DNA from 4 places in the Arthrobacter alpinus genome. Region 3 is predicted to be linked to each of the others. Evidence: riboswitches for the same ligand, from Rfam matches in the RefSeq annotation. Region 3 holds a riboswitch; each other region holds the start of a gene.

Region 1 (4,945 bases), 110 kb from region 3:
GAGTTGTTCGTCGCTTTCGCCCATGCCCACGATCAGCCCGGAACACGGGGAGAGTCCGACCTCCTTGGCCTGCTCCACTGTGCGCACCCTGTCGGAGTATTCATGGGTGGAGCAGATCTGGGAGTACATGGCTTCGCTGGTGTTCAGGTTGTGGTTGTAGGCGTCTGCTCCAGCATCCTTCAGGCGCCCGGCCTGGCCGTCCTTGAGGATACCCAGGCAAGCGCAGACCTCGACGTCCGGGTGCTCGGACTTGAGCTCGCTGACCAGACCGGCCACGCGGTCCACGTCGCGGTCGCTGGGGCTTTTGCCGCTGGCCACCAGGCAGACCCGGGAGGCTCCGGCACGGATGCCTGTGGCGGCTTGCGCCACGGCTTCCTCGGGCTTGAGCCAGGTGTATTTGAGGATTTGCGCGGCGGAGCCCAGGCGCTGGGAACAGTAGGTGCAATCCTCCGGGCACAGCCCCGATTTGAGGTTGACTAGGTAGTTCACCTTCACGGAGTTGCCGAAGTGGGCCCGCCGCAGGCGTGCGGCGGCAGCCACCACCTCCAGCAGTTGCTCATCGGTGGAGGTGAGGACGGCAAGTGCCTCGTCACGGGTCAAGGTGGCACCGGACAGCTGCCGGCGGGCGAGGTCATCAAAGTAATTGAACACTGTTCAAGTGTGGGAGTTGGCGGTGCTGCTGTCAATTGGAAGGCCCGCGCATGGGGGAAGATGTAAGGGTGCCACTGGGGCACGTCGACCAAGCCGAAGGGACCGGAAACCATGGCGTTGACACGCGGGCACATCGTGGACGCCGCTATGGGGATCTTGCGCGAATACGGCCTGGCCGACCTGTCCATGCGACGGCTGGCCCGGGACTTGGAGGTCCAGCCCGGGGCCTTATACTGGCACATCAAGAACAAGCAGGACCTGTTGACGGTGCTGGCCGGGCTGATCCTGGAACCGGTGGGCGAATCGGTTTCCCCGCGCGGATTGGCCTTGGACATCCGCGGCGCGCTGCTCTCGGTCCGCGACGGCGCCGAGGTGGTTGCCCTGGCATGGGCGCTGGATCCGGAGGCCCCGTCACCGCTACTGCGCCTGCGCACCCTGCTGATGGGGCAGGGGTTGGCCATCGGGGAGGCGCGCTGGGGCGCCGACGCCCTGGCACACTACATCCTGGGCGCCGTCACACAGGAGCAGACCCGTGCCGGCCTACTCCGTGCGGGCCTGTTGGATGGCTCCGGCACCGGCACCGACGCCTCCTTTGAATTCGGTCTGGGGCTCTTCCTCTCCGGGCTGGCGGCCACGGCTGCAGGGGCGGCATCAGGTTGAAACCGTCCGCCCCGCCCTGTTCAGACCAGCGCTGCATTTCATCGGCCACCTACTCCGGGGTGGCCACCACCGTGGGCTGCTCGACGCCGGCAGCGAGCCTGCCCAGAAGCTGGCACAGCGTGGGCTGCTCGGTCTCGATGATGCGCAGGGTCGTGAAATAACTGCCCTGTGAAGTCCGACGCCGGCGCCAGGGCTGGCACGGGTCCCTCAAGGTCCCAGCTGCTCGTAGTAGCCGATGTCGCCAAGCTCCGCGATCGGGGAGCCAGGCATCCGCCAGGCGGCGCAGTGGTGGCCTCAGCCGTGCAGGAGCACGTTCAGGTGTAGTTGCCGCAAAGCGAAGTCCGGTATCAGTTCATCACCAGCCCGCCGTCGACCATGATGTTCTGCCCCGTCACCGACCGGGCCCACGGCGAGGCGAAGAACAGCACGGTGTCGGCGAGTTCGGCCGGCGTGGTGACCCGGCGAAGCGGCGTTGCCGCGGCGATGTAGTCAAAGACCTCCTCGGGCGTGGCTGCGCTGGCGTCGGTGGTGCGCAGCAGGCCGCCGGAGACCATGTTCACGCTGATGTTCGCAGGCCCCAGGTCCACGGCGAGTGTGCGGGTCAGGGACAGCAGTGCCGCCTTTGCCGCCGTGTAGTCGTGGTACGGCACTACGGGGTTTTGGAACAGGTTGGTGCCAATGTTCACGATTCGGCCAAAGCCGTGGGCCTTCATGCCTGGCAGGGCCGCCTGAGTGGTGTTCAGCGCACCGCGCACGCTTCCGGAGAACTGGGCGTCAAAGTCGGCCCAGGCGATGGTGCCGGCGGTGGAGCGGGCGTCACCGTTGAAGGAAAAGTCGGCCAAGGCGTTGTTCACCACAGTGGTGATGGCAGCACCAAAGTGCCGTTCCGCGGCCGCGAACAGGGCTGCGACGTCCTCCGGGTTGGTGACGTCGGCCTGTACGGCCAGGGCCCGCCCGGGGCCGGCATTGGCGGCCAGCGCCTCGGCGGCGTCTGCACTGCTGCGGTAGTTGACCACCACGCGGGCTCCGGTGCCCAGGAACGCCTGGGCGATGTGGGCGCCCAGTCCGCGGCCGGCACCGGTGACGAGGACTACTTGTTCTGGAAACTGCATGGTTCTCCACCTTGGATTAGGCGAAAAGATGGGCACGGCAAAGCGCCATTAACATGGGTGGCGCGCAAGAAACCGGCAGGACATCCCTTCGCTAGTGCTAACTAGATCAGGTTCAACGGGTGTCTTTCTCAGCCCGCCAAGGGCACCCCGTGTCACTGCCAGCGAGTCTAGCCGACCCCATTTATCCAGAAGCACCCAGTGCCCGTTTGTTACGTCCGCGCGAGGGCGTCGATATCCTCCAAGAAGTCCGCTGCCACGGCATCGCTGACGGTGGCTCGGGTGTCGGCAATGGTCTCCAGGTAGTCCGCTGTCACCGGGCCGCGGGGGCCGGCGGCGGGAGCGTGGCTGACGTCGTCGTACACGGCCTTTTCCAGGGCCCGCTGCGAGGCGCTGCGGGCGGCAAATTCGATATCCGCCGGGGAGAACCCGGAGCTGGCCGCGACCAACCCGGCCACATCCACCTCCTCCACCACCGTCTCCGGAATAAACCGGCGCCACATGGCGGTGCGGGCGTCGTCGTCCGGCAGGCCGATGGGAATGACGTAGTCAAAACGGCCGTGGCGCAGGAAGGCCGAATCCAGGGAGCGGATGAAGTTCGTGGCGCATACCAACAGTCGGCCGGGCTGGTCCCGGAATGCCGGAATGATCTTCAGAAGCTCGTTAGTTACTCCCTGCATGGGCGAGGGCGGCTCCCCCGAACGCTGCGAGGCGATCTCCTCAACCTCGTCAATGAACACCACGGCATGTTCGAGTTCGGCGATGTCCAGAAAGGTTTGGCGCAGGGCCCCGGCCAGGCCGCCGGGCTCCCCCGCCAACCGGGAGGGGAAGACTTCCACGAACGGCCATTCCAGGCGGGACGCCATGGCTTTGGCAAAGGTGGTCTTGCCGGTGCCGGGCGGGCCAAACAGCACGACAGCGCGTGGGGGCACCACACCGAATTCGTCGGCCAGGTCCGGCTCTGCCAGGGGCAGCACCAGACGCCGTTCCAGCAATTCCTTCTCGGCGGTCATACCTGCCACCCGGTCCCAGAGGTCGCGCGGAAGCAACCGTCCGCCCAGTTCGTCCAAGGCGCCCAGCTCGGCGCGCTGGACGGGGATGCGGCGTTCAAAATAGCGCAGGTTCTTTTTCACCACGAAGCCCCGGTTAGTGAACGCCTCCACGCGGGTCTCCGTTTCCGGCATGAGTGCAGAGAGCTTGTTCAACCCGTGGGCCGCCATGCGGTTCTCGACGGCGGCCAGCAGCGAGGTGCCAATCCCGCGTCCGCGAAATTCCGGCAGGGTGGACAAAAACACGATCCAGCCCTGGTCGTGGGCGGCGCGCCCCACCGCAGCGCCAATCACTTGTTCGCCCTGGACAGCCACCACGGCATGGTCCTTCTCGCACGAGGCCAGCACCTCGGACAGGTCATAGACCGGTTCCACTTTGGTGGCGCGCAGGGACTGCCAAAGTTGCAAGATCCCCTCCACATCCTGGGAATGAAAGTCCCGAATCTTCCATGACGTCATTGTTTAGCGCTCCTCTGCGTTGCCGTGCTTCGCATCATGGCATGGCTGGGGCTCCACGTCGACAGCTGTCCACGCAGTGTTAGCCCGCACAGTGGCCGTTCGCTCAGTCTCATAGATTCTTTATGCGCACTGCCCGGGGTCGCACCCTGCGCAGCTTGGCCAGTGGCGCAAGAACCTCACCCGGACACTGCGCATAAACGCCGGATCCGCCGAGAGTTACCGGACCCGTACCGCTTCGCCGGCGTCGCGCGTCAACAGGGCCGCCTCGACCACCGGGTACAGCATGAGCAAACCCAGCACGGCGAACGTCCACTGGTAGGCGGTCACCGGCGGCGCACCGCCCAGCAGCGACTCGGACGCGCGCAGGATCAACGCGCCCACGGCCACGCCCAGGCAGGTGGCGATTTGGGCAATGGTGGAGGAGAGCGTGTTGGCCCCGGCCATGCGCGCCTGCGGCACATCGGCAAACTGCAGCGTGTTGTAGGCGCTGAACCCGATGGAACGCAGCACACCGCTGGCAAACAGCACGGCGGCAATGACCGGCAGCGGTGTGGCCGGCCCCAGCAACGCACAGGCGCCCAGGACCAGGGCGCCGCCGGCATTGCTGAGCAGCAGCACCTTCTGGAACCCAAAGCGGCGGATGAGCGCAGACGTGGCCGGCTTGATCAGCACGTTCCCGGCAAACATGGCCATGGTCATCAGCCCGGCCCCAAACGCGTTCCAGCCAAAACCGAGCATGAACATCAGCGGCAGCAGGAACGGCACGGCGTTGATCACCAGGCGGTACAGGGCGCCGCCGCCGTTTCCTACGCGAAAGGTGCGGATGCCCAGGGCACGCAGGTCCAGCAGCGGGTGGCGGGAGCGCTTGAACCACCACAATGCGCCCGCACCGGCGCCCAGAGCCAGCAGCAGCCACAGCACGACGCCGGCCCAGGGCGCGGGTACCGAGCCCACCAGTTCCAGCACAATCACCAAAGCGGCCAAGGAAACGCCGCAGAGGATAAATCCTGTCCAGTC
Region 2 (4,945 bases), 790 kb from region 3:
CATGACGCAACAGATGCTGACGAGTCCGCCGATGGCCGCCGTGGCCGTGGGCGCAACCGCAACCGCCGCAGTTCCAGCACAGCATCGGAGTCAGGCGACGCCATTGCCAACGCCGCCCATGGCGAGGACGGCGAGGACAGCGACGACGACGGCGTGACATCGCGTCGTCGTCGTCGCCGCCGCCGTGGCGAAGCTGACCTGGAACTCAGCGGTGGCACGGACGAGGACCCGCCCAACACCGTCACCAAGGTCCGGGCCCCCCGCACGCCGGGTGAAACCAGTACCTCCAGCGACCGGGTCACGAGCCTGCGCGGCTCCACCCGGCTGGAAGCGAAGAAGCAACGCCGCCGCGACTCACGCGACTCCGGCCGTCGTCGCACCGTCATCACCGAAGCGGAGTTCTTAGCCCGCCGCGAATCTGTAGACAGGGTCATGGTGGTGCGCCAAAACGACGAGCGCATCCAGATCGGGGTCCTGGAAGACGGCATCCTGGCCGAGCACTTCGTCTCCAAAACCCAGCAGGACTCCCTGATTGGCAACGTCTACCTCGGCAAGGTCCAGAACGTGCTGCCCAGCATGGAGGCTGCGTTCGTCGACATTGGGCGCGGCCGCAATGCCGTGCTGTACGCCGGCGAGGTCGACTGGGACGGCGCCAACCTCAACGGTCAGCCGCGCCGCATTGAAAACGCACTGAAATCAGGGGACACGGTGCTGGTGCAGGTCTCCAAGGACCCCGTGGGTCACAAGGGTGCCCGCCTGACCAGCCAGATCTCCTTGCCCGGACGGTACCTGGTATTCGTCCCGGGGGGTTCCATGACCGGAATCTCGCGCAAACTGCCCGACGTCGAACGCAACCGCCTCAAACGCGTCCTGAAGGACCACCTGCCAGAAAACGCCGGCGTCATTGTGCGCACGGCTGCCGAGGGCGCCAGCGAAGAGGAACTGACCAACGACATCAACCGGCTGCGGGCCCAGTGGGAAGGCATCAACACCCGTGCCACCGGCCACAAGACGCCGGCCCCGGAAATGCTCTACGGTGAACCGGACCTGACCATCAAGGTGGTTCGTGACGTCTTCAATGAGGACTTCACCAAGCTGATCGTCTCCGGTGAGGAGGCATGGGACACCATTGAGGCCTACGTGACCTACGTGGCCCCGGACCTGTTGGACCGCCTGGAAAAGTGGAGCAAGCCCGATGACATTTTTGCGGCCCACCGCATTGACGAACAGATCTCCAAGGCTCTTGAGCGCAAGGTGTTCTTGCCCTCGGGCGGCTCCTTGGTGATTGATCGGACCGAGGCCATGACAGTGGTTGACGTCAACACAGGCAAGTTCACCGGGACAGGTGGCAACCTGGAAGAGACCGTCACCAAGAACAACCTGGAAGCTGCCGAGGAAGTGGTCCGCCAGCTGCGCCTGCGCGACATTGGCGGCATCATCGTCATCGACTTCATCGACATGGTCCTGGAATCCAACCGCGACCTGGTGCTGCGCCGCATGGTGGAGTGCCTGGGCCGCGACCGGACCAAGCACCAGGTGGCCGAGGTGACCAGCCTTGGCCTGGTCCAGATGACGCGCAAGCGCATGGGCACCGGCCTGCTGGAAGTCTTTGGTGAGCAGTGTGAGGCCTGTGCCGGACGCGGCATGGTCACCCATGAGATCCCTGTTGAGCACCGCCGCGTCCACACTGTTGCCGCTGAGTCGCACCAGGCGCACGTGGCGCAGCAGGCGCATGTGGTCAAAAGTGAGGGCCGTGACGGCGAACGCATGGCCAACCGCTCCACCCGAAGCGAACGCAAGCGCAACCGCAACCGTTCACAGCCGGGCCACGACGGCGAGCAGGACATGGCGACCGAAGCGGAGCAGACCCATGTGCCTCACGTACCTGTCGTTGACGAGGCTGCTGAAGCGCAGAAGGCACACAAGGCAACCGAGGCCCGTGCGGCCCTAGCAAACATTGCAGCAGCAGCGGCCGCGGCGCACCACGACGCCGAGCCTGCCCCGGCGCAGCCCCTGACAGCCAGCGTCGTTGACACCGCCACGTTGACACTTGCCGGGGAAGCCATTGAACTGCCGCGCGGACACCACCACGACACCGCCACCGACACAGACCATGCCGAGCAGCTGGCCGAACTCGCCGTTGCCCTTGACCAGCTGTCGGAAAGCCATGGGGGAGCCCCTGATCAGGCCCACGCGGATAACCGCCAGCGCTCACGGCGTGGACGCCGGAACCGAAGCGCCAGAAGCGCCCAGGGCGGAGCAGACATGAAAGTGGAAACCTCTGACGGTGCCACAGCAGGGCATGGCCCGGCCCAGCACAGCAGCGCCGCCGCCGTCGTACCAACGCCGGCCGTGGCGAGCAAGAAGGACGCGGCGCCCATCATCATGCTCGGTGTCGGGGTTCCAGCCTCCGAACTCTAGCCGAACGTCGGCACCAGGTACCAGAAACGCCTTTCCAGCAACGTGGTTCAGTTGACGGAAGGCAGCTTCTGGTACCTGGTTTTTTAAGTGGGCGGCGGAAGGCTAGGGTGGAGATCGACACGGGGTGCCTAGACAATCGGTCCGGCTGAGAAAAGACCCGTTGAACCTGCCCGGTTAATACCGGCGAAGGGATGTCCTTTTGACGTACGACACTTTAACCACACCTTTCCAGGGCCGTCCCGACCATCCGCGAGTGCTGAGCATTGCCGGCTCCGACCCTTCCGGAGGCGCCGGCATCCAGGCGGACATCAAGGCCATCAGTGCCCATGGCGGGTACGCAATGACCGTAATCACGGCGTTGACGGCGCAAAACACGCAGGGTGTGCGCAGCGTTCACATCCCACCCGTGGACTTCCTCATGCAGCAGTTGGAAGCACTCAGCGAGGACATCGCCATTGACAGCGTCAAGATCGGCATGCTGGCCAATGCGGAGGTGATCAGGGCTGTAGGGGACTGGCTGGAGGAAACCCGGCCTGCCGTGGTGGTCCTTGACCCGGTCATGGTGGCAAGCAGCGGGGATTCGCTGATTTCAGGAGAGGCTAGGGAGGCTCTCCTCGAGCTGTTGGCCCACACACACCTGGTCACACCCAACCTGCCCGAGCTGGCAGTGTTGGTGAGCGAGCCGGAAGCCCGCACGTGGGAGGAAGCCCTCCATCAAGGCAAAATATTGGCCGCGGCCAGGAACGTCCAGGTGTTGGTCAAGGGTGGGCACCTTGCCTCGGATGTTTGCCCGGACGCGCTCATTGCCCCGGACGGTTCGCTGGTTGAATTCACCGCGGCACGGGTGGACACTGCCAACACACATGGCACAGGGTGCACGCTCTCGGCTGCCGTGGCCACGTTGCAGGCGCAAACCGGGGAATGGTCCGCAAGCGTGGGGAAGGCCAAGGCCTGGCTGACGCAAGCGTTACAGGCCTCCGGCGAACTAAATGTTGGGCAGGGCAGGGGCCCACTGAATCACTTTCATGCGCTGTGGGCGACCGCGGCGCCTCAGGGTGGCGAGTTCAGTGCCAGCCTGTGGGCCGAGATTTCCGGGCAGCGGGCGGCCATCTTTGAACTCGATTTCATCAAGGAACTACTCGCGGGGACGCTGCCGCGCGAACACTTTGGCTACTATCTGGTCCAGGACGCGCTCTACCTTGGCGCATATTCGCGTGTCCTGGCCCATGCCAGCGCCCTCGCTCCCACCGAGGAGGAGCAACGCTTTTGGGCTCAGGGCGCACAAAATTGCCTCGCGGTAGAGCTGGAACTGCACAAGGTGTGGTTGTCCAAAAACCCGCACAAGCACCTGATGGGGCCTGTGACTAAGCACTACGTTGACCATCTGGCAGCGGCGGCCTTCAGCGGCAGCTATGGGGAAGTGGTGGCAGCGGTGCTGCCCTGCTATTGGCTGTACGCGGAGGTGGGCAGGGTCCTGCACGCACAATTTGTGGCCGCCGAAAAGGAAATCTTTGACGGCGTCGGCACGGTAGCCTTGGACGCCGTCGGTTCCGGGCGGGAGGGTGCACACCCGTACGGCGAGTGGCTTGCAACGTATGCCGACGAGGAATTCGCCGAGGCCACCAGGACGGCCGTGGAGATTGCCGATGCCGCCGCACGCCGGGGATCGGAGCGTGAGCGCCAGCGGATGCGGGCGGCATTTGCGCACTCCGCCCAGTTCGAAGTGGACTTCTTTGATGCGCCACGTCTGCACGCTGACAGCACCCCGCACAGGGTCGCACGTGATTAACGCCACTGGCATCAGTAGCACACGACACGGCCCGGGAAACGCGTATGGGAAACTGTTGGCGCCAAAGCACGCTAAAGTAGTGGTGCACGGTTCCGTTGAGCGGGATTGGAACAGGCGGATGAATGTTCGCCCTGACCGATCCCAGCGGTACGGAATCAGTCTCATTTGCGGCCGGGGCAAGAGTTAGCGTATTCTTGATCTTCGGTGCTTACGCCAACACTTAGGGCAACCACTCCATGGTAGAACTCCATTGAGGTCCACGGCGTTGAGGCACATTAATTCTTTGTAATAACGTCGAGAGAAGTGAGTTCCCCAGTGGTGTACGCGATTGTCCGCGCAGGCGGCCGTCAAGAAAAGGTTTCCGTTGGAGACCACGTGACCATGAACCGCGTCCCCGGTGGAGTCGGCAGCACGCTTGAGCTGCCCGCTTTGCTGCTGGTTGATGGTGAGAAAATCACCACCGCCGCAAAGGACCTGGCTAATGTGAAGGTTACGGCTGAGAAGTTGGAGGATCTTCGTGGACCGAAGATCGTCATCCAGAAGTTCAAGAACAAGACCGGTTACAAGAAGCGTCAGGGCCACCGTCAGGAACTGTCCAAGGTCAAGATCACCTCGATCGCGTAATTGCGCGTCGTAGTAGGTCCTCTTTCACAGTTACTTTTAGTCAAAAGGTAGGCATTTCAAATGGCACATAAAAAGGGTGCGAGTTCCACTCGCAACGGTCGTGATTCAAAC
Region 3 (4,945 bases):
GGCGAACGGCGACCTTGACATCGACGTTGCCAGCGAGCTTGTGTACCGTTTAGCTTGGCGCGGAATTAGCCGGTTCCCGAAGGAATCCTAGGCCCGCTGGGCATACAGTTACTTGTACTTATATTTTGTTGCACGTTTGCACCGAGGAGACATCTGTGGAAATCAAGATTGGCATTCAGAACGTTGCCCGCGAAATCATCCTGGAATCGGAGCAAGAGGCCGACGAGGTGGCGGCGGCCGTTTCGGAGGCTTTGGCCAAGGGCACGGAGCTGCGCCTCAAAGACGAGAAGGGGCGCATCATCATTGTTCCCGGCAATTCCCTCGGGTACGTTGAACTCGGTGGCGAAAAGGCCCGCAGCGTAGGCTTCGGCGCGCTTTAAGCACCCGTGAGCGCATCTTTTTAGAAACCAAGGAATAGGGAACTCATGGTTGCAGTGGTCATTATTGCGTTGACGGCTGGTGCCTTCGGCGCCATCGCCTGGGCCGTTGATAAATATCGCACGACCTTCGGGGCACTGCTTCCTGCAGGTGCCGCCGTGGCCGCTGCATTGCTGGTGTGGATCATCACCATGACCATCGGCCTGGACAACTCATCTGCGACGGCGTGGATCCCGTGGATTCTCTCCATGGCTGTTGGCGGGGTTGCAGCCTGGGCAACGGCAGGCTTTGTGGGGCGCACCCGCCATGCCCACCAAGTCAAGCGGAGCAACGAGATTCTGGCACTTCACTAACCTCGCGGTTTTCCTATGCGCAGGACCCACCTCGGGTCCTGCGCATAGTCGTTTGTGCGCCAAATCCGCAGCGGATTTGGCGCACAAACTAGGACCGGCCCTCCTCCGTGCAGATACACAGCCGGTTGCCCTGGGCGTCAGTGGCAACCACCCACATCGGCGACTGCTCATGATCCAGGGCCGCCCCGGTAGCGGCCAATGCGTCCAGCACTGGCCCGCTTTCACTAAACGGCACCGTCACATCCACGTGGAAACGGTTCGCTTTGGGTGTGTCAGTCTTTTGAAACCAGAGAGAGGGGCCCCGACCCATAGGATCGGCGAGGCTGCCATCCTCCTGGCGCTTGTACCCCAATGCGGTACGCCACGTCGCCGAAATCGCGTCGATGTCGTCGGTGTCAATAGCGATCTCGAGCGTGCGCAGCAGTTCCGGCCGCGCCAAGGCATCCACGGCATGCGCAGCCGCGGAAATTGTCGTGGCCAGGGCGGTGTCCCGCGCTGTCACTACGGATCCGGCGTCGTGCGAGGTCAGCGTCACGAACAAGGTCTCGTAGCGCCAGTCCACATCGGGGTGGTGGTTGGCGCCCTGGGCCAGTTCCCCGATAGCGGCAAACAGCTCAAGGGCAGCGGCCGCCGTCGGGCACTTCAGTGAGGTGCGCAGGGCACCCAAGCCCCAAGTCCAGTCGGGCAACGCCGCCAGTGCTGTGTCGATCTGGGTCCTGGTCAAAACATCGGATGCGGCCATTGCGAGCTCCTTGGGCGTGTTACAGGTCCGGGCGGCCATCCATGGCCGAGGACGCCAACGCGTGGCGGCGCTTGGGAATGCGGCCTGCCTGTGCTGCCAGTCTGCCACCGATGACGGCATGTTTGAAGGCCTGCGCCATACGGATCGGGTCCTGGGCCCGTGTGACGGCAGTGGCCAGCAGCACCGCGTCGCAGCCCAGTTCCATGGCCAAGGCGGCGTCGGAGGCAGTACCGATCCCGGCGTCGAGCACCACGGGCACGGACGCGCGGGAGACGATCAGCTCAATGTTGTGCGGGTTCAAGATGCCCAGGCCCGTGCCGATCGGGGCGCCCAGCGGCATGACGGCCACGGCCCCGAGCCGCTCCAGGCGCAGCGCTAAAACCGGGTCGTCATTGGTGTAGGCGAACACCTTGAAGCCCTTGTTGACGAGCTGTTCGGTGGCGTCCACCAGTTCCACGGCGTCCGGCAGCAGGGTGTGCTCATCGGCGATGACTTCCAGCTTCACCCAGTGTGTTTCCAACGCCTCCCGGGCCAGCTCCGCCGTCATGACCGCCTCGCGGGCCGTGAAGCAGCCGGCTGTGTTGGGCAGCACGCGGATATTGTTCTGAAGCAGCAGCTCAAAGAGGTTGCTCCCTGCGGAGCCGCCGGCGCCCTGGCCCGGTGTACTGTAGCGGCGCATCGCCACCGTGGTCAGCTCGGTCCCGGAAGCGAGCAGGGCGGCGCCGAGTCCGGCCAGGCTTGGTGCCCCGCCGGTGCCCATGATGAGCCTCGATCCCAGTGTCACGCCGTCGATGACCAGCGTGTCAGTCCCGGTCAGCAGTTCAGTCATGTGGTTCTCCTTCGTGGAAGCAAATGTGAGCATGTGCCTAGCCGCCTTGGACCGCTGTGACGATCTCAATGTCGTCGTTTTCCTCGACGCGGTTGTGCGCCCATTGGCTGCGCGGCACAATACCGGCGTTGCGCGCCACGGCGACGCCAAGACGGCCGCCGTCGGCGGCCTGGCCCGTACCCAAAAGCGCACGTCCCGTGACCGCTGTGACCAGATCGGCCACTGTAGTCCCGGGGCTGAAGGGGTGCGTGGCACCGTTGAGTTTAAGCATGGTCATGGTTTCTCCTGGGCGGACATGAGGGCGGGCATGAGGGTGGGCGAGAACCTGTCCGGGCGGAAGCGTTCCCACGCGAGGTCGGTGATGTTGCCCAGCAGCTGGCGGGCGATGAGGGCGGCGATCGGGGTCAGGAGCACGCCGTGGCGGAAGAATCCGGTGGCGATGACGAGCCCGGGGATGTCCCGGCCGTCGGCGCCAGCCACCCGGCCCAGCAGCGGTGCGTTGTCGGGGGTACCCGGGCGGGCGCGGGCGGTGGTTTCCAGCAGTTCCAGTTCGGCGACTGCGGGCACCAGCACCTGGGCGTCGCGTAGCAGCTGGTGCACTCCCCCGGCACTGACACCGGCGGCGCCGTCCTCCCGGTTGCTGGCGCCAATGACCACGGTCCCGTCTGGTCGCGGGACAATGTAAACCGGCAGCCCCCGGACAAGTCCGCGCAGCGTGGCGGTGGTCAGCGGGCGCAGGTGCTCCGGGACGCGCAGCCTCAGGATGTCGCCGTAGACGGGGCGCAGCGGCAACACCAGCCCCGCCGGCAGCCCTCCCAGTGCAGGCGCCCCCAAACCGTTGGCGACGATGACTTCCCGCGCGTGGACTTGTGTTCCGTCCGCCAGTACGACGCCGGTCACCCGCGAGTGCGTGTTGCCCGCGTTTTCGTGGAGCAGGCCCACGGCTGCCTGGCCAATGGCGGCACCTGCGCTGTCACCGCGTGAACGGGCCACGGCAGCGAGCCGGGCGCGGATGGCTGCCGCCACGGCGCGCGGATCGACCTGGTGGTCCTGGGCAACACGGTACGCGCAAGAAAGGTGCGGGCCCAGCATCGGCTCCTGCGCGCGGGCTTCCTTGATGCTCAGCTGCTCCACGGCGAGCCCGTGCTTGTGCTGGACGTCGCGGAGGTCCGCCAAGGCGTCGCGGTCCGCAGCGTCCGCGCCCAGGACGAGGGTCGGCGTCGTACTGAATCCTGTCTCCGGCAGGCCCTGTGCTAGGAGCGGGGCGATGAAATCGTCCCAGCGCGCATTGGAGGCCAGTGTCAGCTCCAGGAGGTCCTCTTCCTGGTAGTGCAATTCGCTGACCGGGGCCAGCATCCCGGCGGCTGCGAAGGTGGCACCACTGGCCGGCGCCGGGTCGATGACGGTGACGTTGCGACCGGCCTGCTGGACTTCCCAGGCGATGCCCAGGCCGACGATGCCGCCGCCGATGACGGCCACGTCGGTGGCAATAATTTCCGGCACTGTGTGTGCCATTTGTGTCTCCTTCCCTACGCCGGTACGAGCCGGATCAGGTTCCACGCCCACTGGGCGTATTTCGGTCGGCGCATCAGGCGCCCTCTCAGCCAGCATGCCTGGCTCCCGCGGTACTGAACTAGTCTATGAGATATGAGCCGTTCCTTCCTCACCCATGACGCCACGCCCACCTTTTCTGCCCTGCCCGCCGCGTCGCCTGTGGCGTCCGCCGTGGCCGATGCCCGCCTATACCTGTGCACTGATGCCCGCGCGGGACGGGGCGACTTTGCCGATTTCCTCCGGGCCGCCTACGCCGGCGGCGTGGACATCATCCAGCTGCGGGACAAGTCGCTGGAGGCGGCACAGGAGCTTGAGCTGTTGGCCGTGTTGCGCTCCGTGGCGTCCGAATGTGGCAAACTCTGGGCCGTCAACGACAGGGCGGACCTTGCCGTTTTGTCAGGTGCCCCGGTGTTTCATGTGGGCCAGCAGGACCTGCCGCTGCCTGCCGCGCGGTCACTTGTAGGGCCCTCGGTGTCGCTGGGGCTTTCCTGCCACGACCCCGCCCAGGCGGCCGCGGCTGCTGCCGATCCGGACGCCGATTACTTCTGTGTAGGGCCGCTGTGGGCCACCCCTACCAAGCCGGGCCGGGCCGCCGTGGGGCTGTCCCTGGTGGAACACGCCGCCTCCTTGGACACGGCCAAGCCGTGGTTTGCCATTGGCGGGGTGGACCTTTCCAACGTTGATGCGGTGGTTGCCGCGGGCGCCTCGCGCATTGTGGTGGTGCGGGCCATCACCGAGGCTGCGGATCCGACGGCGGCTGCCGCGGCATTGCGCTCACGCCTGCCTGCGCTGGGGTAGTTTCCAGCACTGCCCGTTCGATCTCAGGAACCCGTGCGGGTCGCCGCCTCAAGTTCGGCACGGTACGCGGCCCACTCTTGTTGTGTGCGGCGGGAGACATTGGGGTCCAGCGGGCCGTTGCCGACGGCACCGTCGATCAATTCGCCAATGATGTCCGCGTGGCCTGCGTGACCGGCCGTTTCCACGCACATGTGCACCAGAATCTGGTGCACGGTCACCTGACGCCGTTCGGCCGGCCACCACGGCACCTGGCCGACGGCGTCGAGGGGAAGCAGCTCGATGGTCTCATCA
Region 4 (4,945 bases), 620 kb from region 3:
CAAGGCCGAACTCGCGCAGGGCCTGCATGTGCGGCTCCACGGTGCGGGTGCCCAGGTCGCAACCACCGGCGTAGGGGATCCGGTAGACCTCCTGCTCGTCAAGCAACGGGCCCAGGAGCATGATGACGCTGCGGGTGCGCTTGGCCGCCTCAACATCCATCCCGAACAGGTCCAGTACTGCGGGCCGGCGGATCTGGAGGTCGCTGGTATTGAGCCACTTGCATTCCACGCCGATGCTGGTCAGCAGCTCAACAATCCGGTTCACCTCTTCAATGCGGGCCAGCCGGCGCAGCGTGGTGGTGCCACGGTTGATCAGGCTCGCACAGAGCAGGGCCACGCCGGCATTTTTGCTGGAGTTGACCTCCACGCTTCCGGAGAGTTCGCGGCCGCCGTGGACCCGCAGGTGGGTGACGGTGTTCTTGGGTGAGTTGCCCACGTTGACAATGTTGGTGCCCAGCAGGGATTCCATACGCTGGATCATCTTCAGGCTCAGGTTTTGCTTGCCTTGTTCCATGCGGGCCACGGCACTTTGGCTGGTGCCCAACTGGGCTGCGAGTTCCAGTTGCGTCCACCCGCGATCGTTCCGAGCATCACGCACTAATACACCAACAGTTTCAGCAGCCACTTGAGTCATAACAACTTTTATATCATGAGAAGCATATTTTGATGGACTTTAGTGACTAATCTAGCCGGATGGACAGTTTGGCAACTAAATTAACCGCTGGGTGCGATAAATACATCTGCGCAGTCACCCTCTAGTACCTCAACGCTACCCCGCCCACCGCCACTGCCGGGACATTCCCTTTTTTCTTAGCCAAACACCGGATTCCAGCTCCCCAGCACGACGGCGGCCCCCACCGCCACTGCGACGATCGCCACTCCCCCGGCCAGCACCCCCAGATCCCGGCCCGAGTAGCGAGATTCCCTGGCCCAAGTTCGCCGGCCGGCACCGAAGCCCTTCGCCTCCATGGTGACCGCCAGCCGGGAGGCCCGGCGGATGGCCTGAACCAGCAGCGCCATGGCCTGCCCTGCCCCGGCCTTGACGCCGCTGAAGAAGCCGGGTTCGCCACCCACGCCGCGGGCGCGCCGTGCCATACCCAGGGTTTGCCACTCTGCCACAAGCAGGCCCACTAGGCGCATCGCAGCCAGCGCGCCCAGGACAAACCTGTGCGGAAGCCGCAGCTTTTGCGCCAAGGCATCGGCCAGGTCCGTGGGGTCCGTGCTGGCCAGAACAATGATGCCCGGCAGCGCTATGGCCAATCCACGCACGGCGATGGCGGCCCCTGCCTCCACCGAGCCGCTGGTGAAGCTCACAGGCCCCAGGGCCAGCAGGAGCTCACCCGTCTTCGGGGCCAGCAGCGCCGTCCCATACCCGCCCACACCGGCCGCCAGCAAGATGGGCCAGCCCCGGCGCAGCAACATGGCCGCGCTCAACCCCGCCAGCGGCAGCAGCAGCACTTCCAAGGCCAGTGCCACCGTGGCGGAGACCCAGTCGACACTCAACAGCAAGGCGACCGTGATCACCATGCCGGCGCCAAGTTTAGCCAGCGGATTGGCACCGGCCAGCCAGGCCATGGACCGCGGCGCGGCCAGCACATCCACGCTCATCGCCGCACCGCCTTCGCTGGTGTAGGCGCTGGTGCAGACTGTGGTGCAGATGTGGGTGCAGACGCAGCTTCTGGTGCGGGATCGCCAAGTACCAGCCGGTCTCCGCCCAGAAGCTGCGTGAAGAGGGCGTCGTGCGTCACCGACAGCACGGCGGTCCCGGCATCTAGCAGCTCGGTCAGCAATGACGCCAGTTCCGCCCACGTGTTGGCGTCCTGGCCAAAGGTCGGCTCGTCCAGTATCAGGATTTGCGGGCTCGCCGCAAGCACCGTGGCCACGGACAAGCGGCGCTTCTCCCCGCCGGAGAGCGTAAACGGGTTGGCGTCGGCCAGGTGTTCCAGCCGCAGCCGGGACAGTAACTCCTGAACCTTTTCACCTCCCCGGCCCAACAACCGGGGAGCAAAGAGCAGCTCTTCACGGACACTTCCGGTCACAAACTGGTGCTCCGGTTCCTGAAAAACGGTCCCGATCCGGCTGATGAGTTCCCGTCCACGCCACGTCAACGGCGAGCTTCCCGCCCCACGCGCCAGGGCTTCCGTCGCCACCAAACTGCCGCTTGCAGGGGGCAGCAACCCGGCCAGGGTCAGTGCCAGCGTGGATTTTCCCACCCCGTTGGGGCCCGTCACGCTCAGCGCCCGCCCCGCGTAGAGGCGCACGGAGGGAACGACGGCGGCTGGCACGGCCGGGTGCCGGCGCCGGTTTTTGCTTCGGGAGACGCCGAGATCCGCAGCTTCCAGCAACAGCTGCGAGCCGGCGTCGTGGTGGTGCCCTCCAGACCCGGACCCGGTGCGCTGGCGAACGGCCGGCACATGCCCCGGAACCCACACGCCTGCGTCGGCAAGCAGGCGGGCGCCCTGGGCCAGCACGGTGGCCGGCGGACCGTCGAACAGCACGCCTCCGGGCTCCCCCGCGGCACTGGGAGCCAGCACCACGATCCTGTCCACCACATCCAGCCACACCGGTACCCTGTGCTCCACCACCACCAGGGTGGCACCGGTTTCGGCAAGGCTGCGGCAGACGGCGTCGCGCACATCCACCACTCCTGCGGGGTCCAGGTTGGCGGTGGGCTCATCCAACAGCAGCAGGCCCGGGCGCATGGCCAGCATACCCGCCAGGCCCAAGCGTTGCTTTTGTCCGCCCGAAAGCGCCGATGTGGGGTGATCCAGCGGCAGCGCCAAGCCCACTGCCTCCAGCGCGGCAGGGACCCGGCGCCAGATTTCCTCCCGAGGCACGGACAGGTTCTCCGCACCGAAGGCCACGTCGTCGCCTACGCGGGACAGCACCACCTGCGCATCCGGATCCTGTTGCATGAGCCCGGTCCGACCGCGGGCCTGCGCCACCGGCGCCCCATCAATGAGCAGGGTGCCAAACTCGTCGGCGTCCTCATCGACGCCCAAGACGCCGGCAAGGGCGTGCAGAAGCGTGGACTTTCCGGCTCCGGAGGGACCCAGCAACAGCACTCGTTCCCCGGGTGCTATCTCCAGGTCAAGGTCATGGATTGCCTTGGCGGCGCGCCCCGAATGCTGCCACCCCCACCCCTTGGCGCTGATCCGCGCCGGGGCAACGCCGCGCCCTTGCGCACCGGATCCTTGCGCAGTCACGGCCTACACCACCGATTCGGCGGCGGCCCCGCGCGAGGGTAGATTGGCCAGCGCACCGGTGCGTGCCAGTCCGCGCACGGCCAGCCAGGACAAAAGGCCGGCGATGACGGCACCTGAGACGGCGGCCAGCACCACATACAAGGCCTTCCACTCGAACGCCCAGGCCACGTTGGAGATCAGGCTGTCGTTGAGCCCGAGCGCCACCCCTGATAGCGCGCCCGCAAGCAGGGCCACCGGCAGCGTGAATTTGCGGTACCGGAACAGGGCAAAGATGGCTTCCGCGCCCAGGCCCTGAACCAGTCCCGACAGCAGGACGGTGAAGCCAAAGTGGGTGCCCAGCAGGCCCTCCACGGTGGCCGCCACCAGCTCGCAGTACAGTGCGGCACCCGGTTTGCGGATCACTAAGGCACCCAGCACGCCGGCTATGAGCCAGCCGCCGCCGTAGAGTGCCACAAGGGGCGGAAACGCGACGGTCAAGGCGCTGATCAGGCCGTAGCCGGCGGACCACAGCCAAAAGATGACACCCACGGCCACGGCCAAAACCGATGCCACCACAATGTCCACCACGCGCCACGTACTCTTGGCAGCTGCCTTGGGGTTTGCGGGATTGCCCGCTGCTGACTTGCTCATAAAGATTCCTCCTTTTCAGGAGGGGCAGCTGCTACGGTATTTCCGCGCAACCGAAGAGAACTCGACTCCCTTCGCCGGTACTAACCGGAGCAGGTTCGAGGGTCTGCGGCGAACCGCACTCTCAGCGCCAGTACCCATTAGCGGGTAGACGCTCCCCTGTCGTGTTGAATTGCTCATATCAGCTTACGCGCATGGCGGCGCGGGCGCCCCTTTACGACGCCGTTATGACGGCGAGCCGCGGGCGCACACTAAACTAGCTTCAACAACGCAGTGCGGGGCGGATTAGTCCCACCCACGGTTCAAGGAGACATATATGAATATCGTATTCAAACTGCTGAGCACCGGCATCAGCCTGGGCGCAGGATTTGCGGCCAGCAAGATCGTAGATACCGTTTGGGAGAAAAGCACCGGGAACAAGCCGCCCAAGGACGGCGGTGACCTGGAGAACAGCCTCCGCTCGGCCCTGACGTTTGCACTGGTGTCCTCTGCTGTGGCGGCCATCATCCAGGTCATTGCCGGGCGCACCACACAAAAGGCCATCGCCCGCTTCAACAGCCACCCCGAAGAGGTCTAGTCCGGTTCCCTAATTGCCGGGTTGGGTGTCCTCGCGAACGGCCTCAACCACCTCGTTGAGCTCGTCGGCGCTGAGCAGTTCGGGGCGCCGGTGCTTGGTCCGGTACCCGGCACGGCCCACCATATGGGCCGACACAGGAACCGTGAGCAGCTGAAACAGCCACGCCACCAGCAAGATCGGAACCAGCGACCACGCCCGGATCTGCAGGCCCACGGCCGCCAGCATCAAGAACAAACCCAGCACCTGCGGCTTGGTGGCGGCGTGCATCCGGCTCATCAGGTCAGGGAACCGCATCAGGCCAATGGCCGCGGCCAGGCTCATCAGGGCCCCGCCCAGCAGGCAAATCGCCGTCAGCACATTGATCAGGCCATCAACGCTCATGCGTCCTCCTTCTTATGGGCCACAAACCTGGCCACGGTGACCGAGCCGATGAAGCCGATCACGCTAAGAACCACCAGCAGTGCAAGGTTGTCGGCGTGCCGGTTCAGTGCCATCTCCGTGGCCAGTGAGGCGCCAAAAATTGCCAGCAGCACAT

What was found. A riboswitch is a leader RNA that binds a small molecule or an ion and turns the genes downstream of it on or off. The one in region 3 is predicted to bind thiamine pyrophosphate.
Region 1: linked by a shared signal. The riboswitch ahead of AOC05_RS12180 (3-oxoacyl-ACP reductase) and the one ahead of thiO (glycine oxidase ThiO) in region 3 are both predicted to bind thiamine pyrophosphate.
Region 2: linked by a shared signal. The riboswitch ahead of AOC05_RS08000 (bifunctional hydroxymethylpyrimidine kinase/phosphomethylpyrimidine kinase) and the one ahead of thiO (glycine oxidase ThiO) in region 3 are both predicted to bind thiamine pyrophosphate.
Region 4: linked by a shared signal. The riboswitch ahead of AOC05_RS14540 (ECF transporter S component) and the one ahead of thiO (glycine oxidase ThiO) in region 3 are both predicted to bind thiamine pyrophosphate.

Annotation. Positions count from the first base shown of each region.
Region 1 is NZ_CP012677.1:2,699,477-2,704,421, forward strand. It holds gene bioB (biotin synthase BioB) at 1-651, opposite strand, end outside; gene AOC05_RS12175 (TetR family transcriptional regulator) at 763-1,311, shown strand; gene AOC05_RS19475 (hypothetical protein) at 1,361-1,522, opposite strand; gene AOC05_RS12180 (3-oxoacyl-ACP reductase) at 1,659-2,423, opposite strand; TPP riboswitch at 2,490-2,583, opposite strand; gene AOC05_RS12185 (ATP-binding protein) at 2,633-3,928, opposite strand; gene AOC05_RS12190 (MFS transporter) at 4,145-4,945, opposite strand, start outside.
Region 2 is NZ_CP012677.1:1,797,424-1,802,368, reverse strand. It holds gene AOC05_RS08005 (Rne/Rng family ribonuclease) at 1-2,421, shown strand, start outside; TPP riboswitch at 2,532-2,630, shown strand; gene AOC05_RS08000 (bifunctional hydroxymethylpyrimidine kinase/phosphomethylpyrimidine kinase) at 2,621-4,210, shown strand; gene rplU (50S ribosomal protein L21) at 4,526-4,834, shown strand; gene rpmA (50S ribosomal protein L27) at 4,895-4,945, shown strand, end outside.
Region 3 is NZ_CP012677.1:2,584,848-2,589,792, forward strand. It holds gene AOC05_RS11605 (TetR/AcrR family transcriptional regulator) at 1-91, shown strand, start outside; gene AOC05_RS11610 (DUF3107 domain-containing protein) at 156-380, shown strand; gene AOC05_RS11615 (hypothetical protein) at 426-731, shown strand; gene AOC05_RS11620 (4a-hydroxytetrahydrobiopterin dehydratase) at 820-1,473, opposite strand; gene AOC05_RS11625 (thiazole synthase) at 1,493-2,302, opposite strand; gene thiS (sulfur carrier protein ThiS) at 2,340-2,579, opposite strand; gene thiO (glycine oxidase ThiO) at 2,576-3,817, opposite strand; TPP riboswitch at 3,812-3,935, opposite strand; gene thiE (thiamine phosphate synthase) at 3,950-4,654, shown strand; gene AOC05_RS11645 (DinB family protein) at 4,678-4,945, opposite strand, start outside.
Region 4 is NZ_CP012677.1:3,202,028-3,206,972, forward strand. It holds gene AOC05_RS14525 (UDP-N-acetylglucosamine 1-carboxyvinyltransferase) at 1-634, opposite strand, end outside; gene AOC05_RS14530 (energy-coupling factor transporter transmembrane component T family protein) at 811-1,608, opposite strand; gene AOC05_RS14535 (ABC transporter ATP-binding protein) at 1,605-3,206, opposite strand; gene AOC05_RS14540 (ECF transporter S component) at 3,210-3,836, opposite strand; TPP riboswitch at 3,886-4,004, opposite strand; gene AOC05_RS14545 (DUF4235 domain-containing protein) at 4,150-4,410, shown strand; gene mnhG (monovalent cation/H(+) antiporter subunit G) at 4,420-4,791, opposite strand; gene AOC05_RS14555 (monovalent cation/H+ antiporter complex subunit F) at 4,788-4,945, opposite strand, start outside.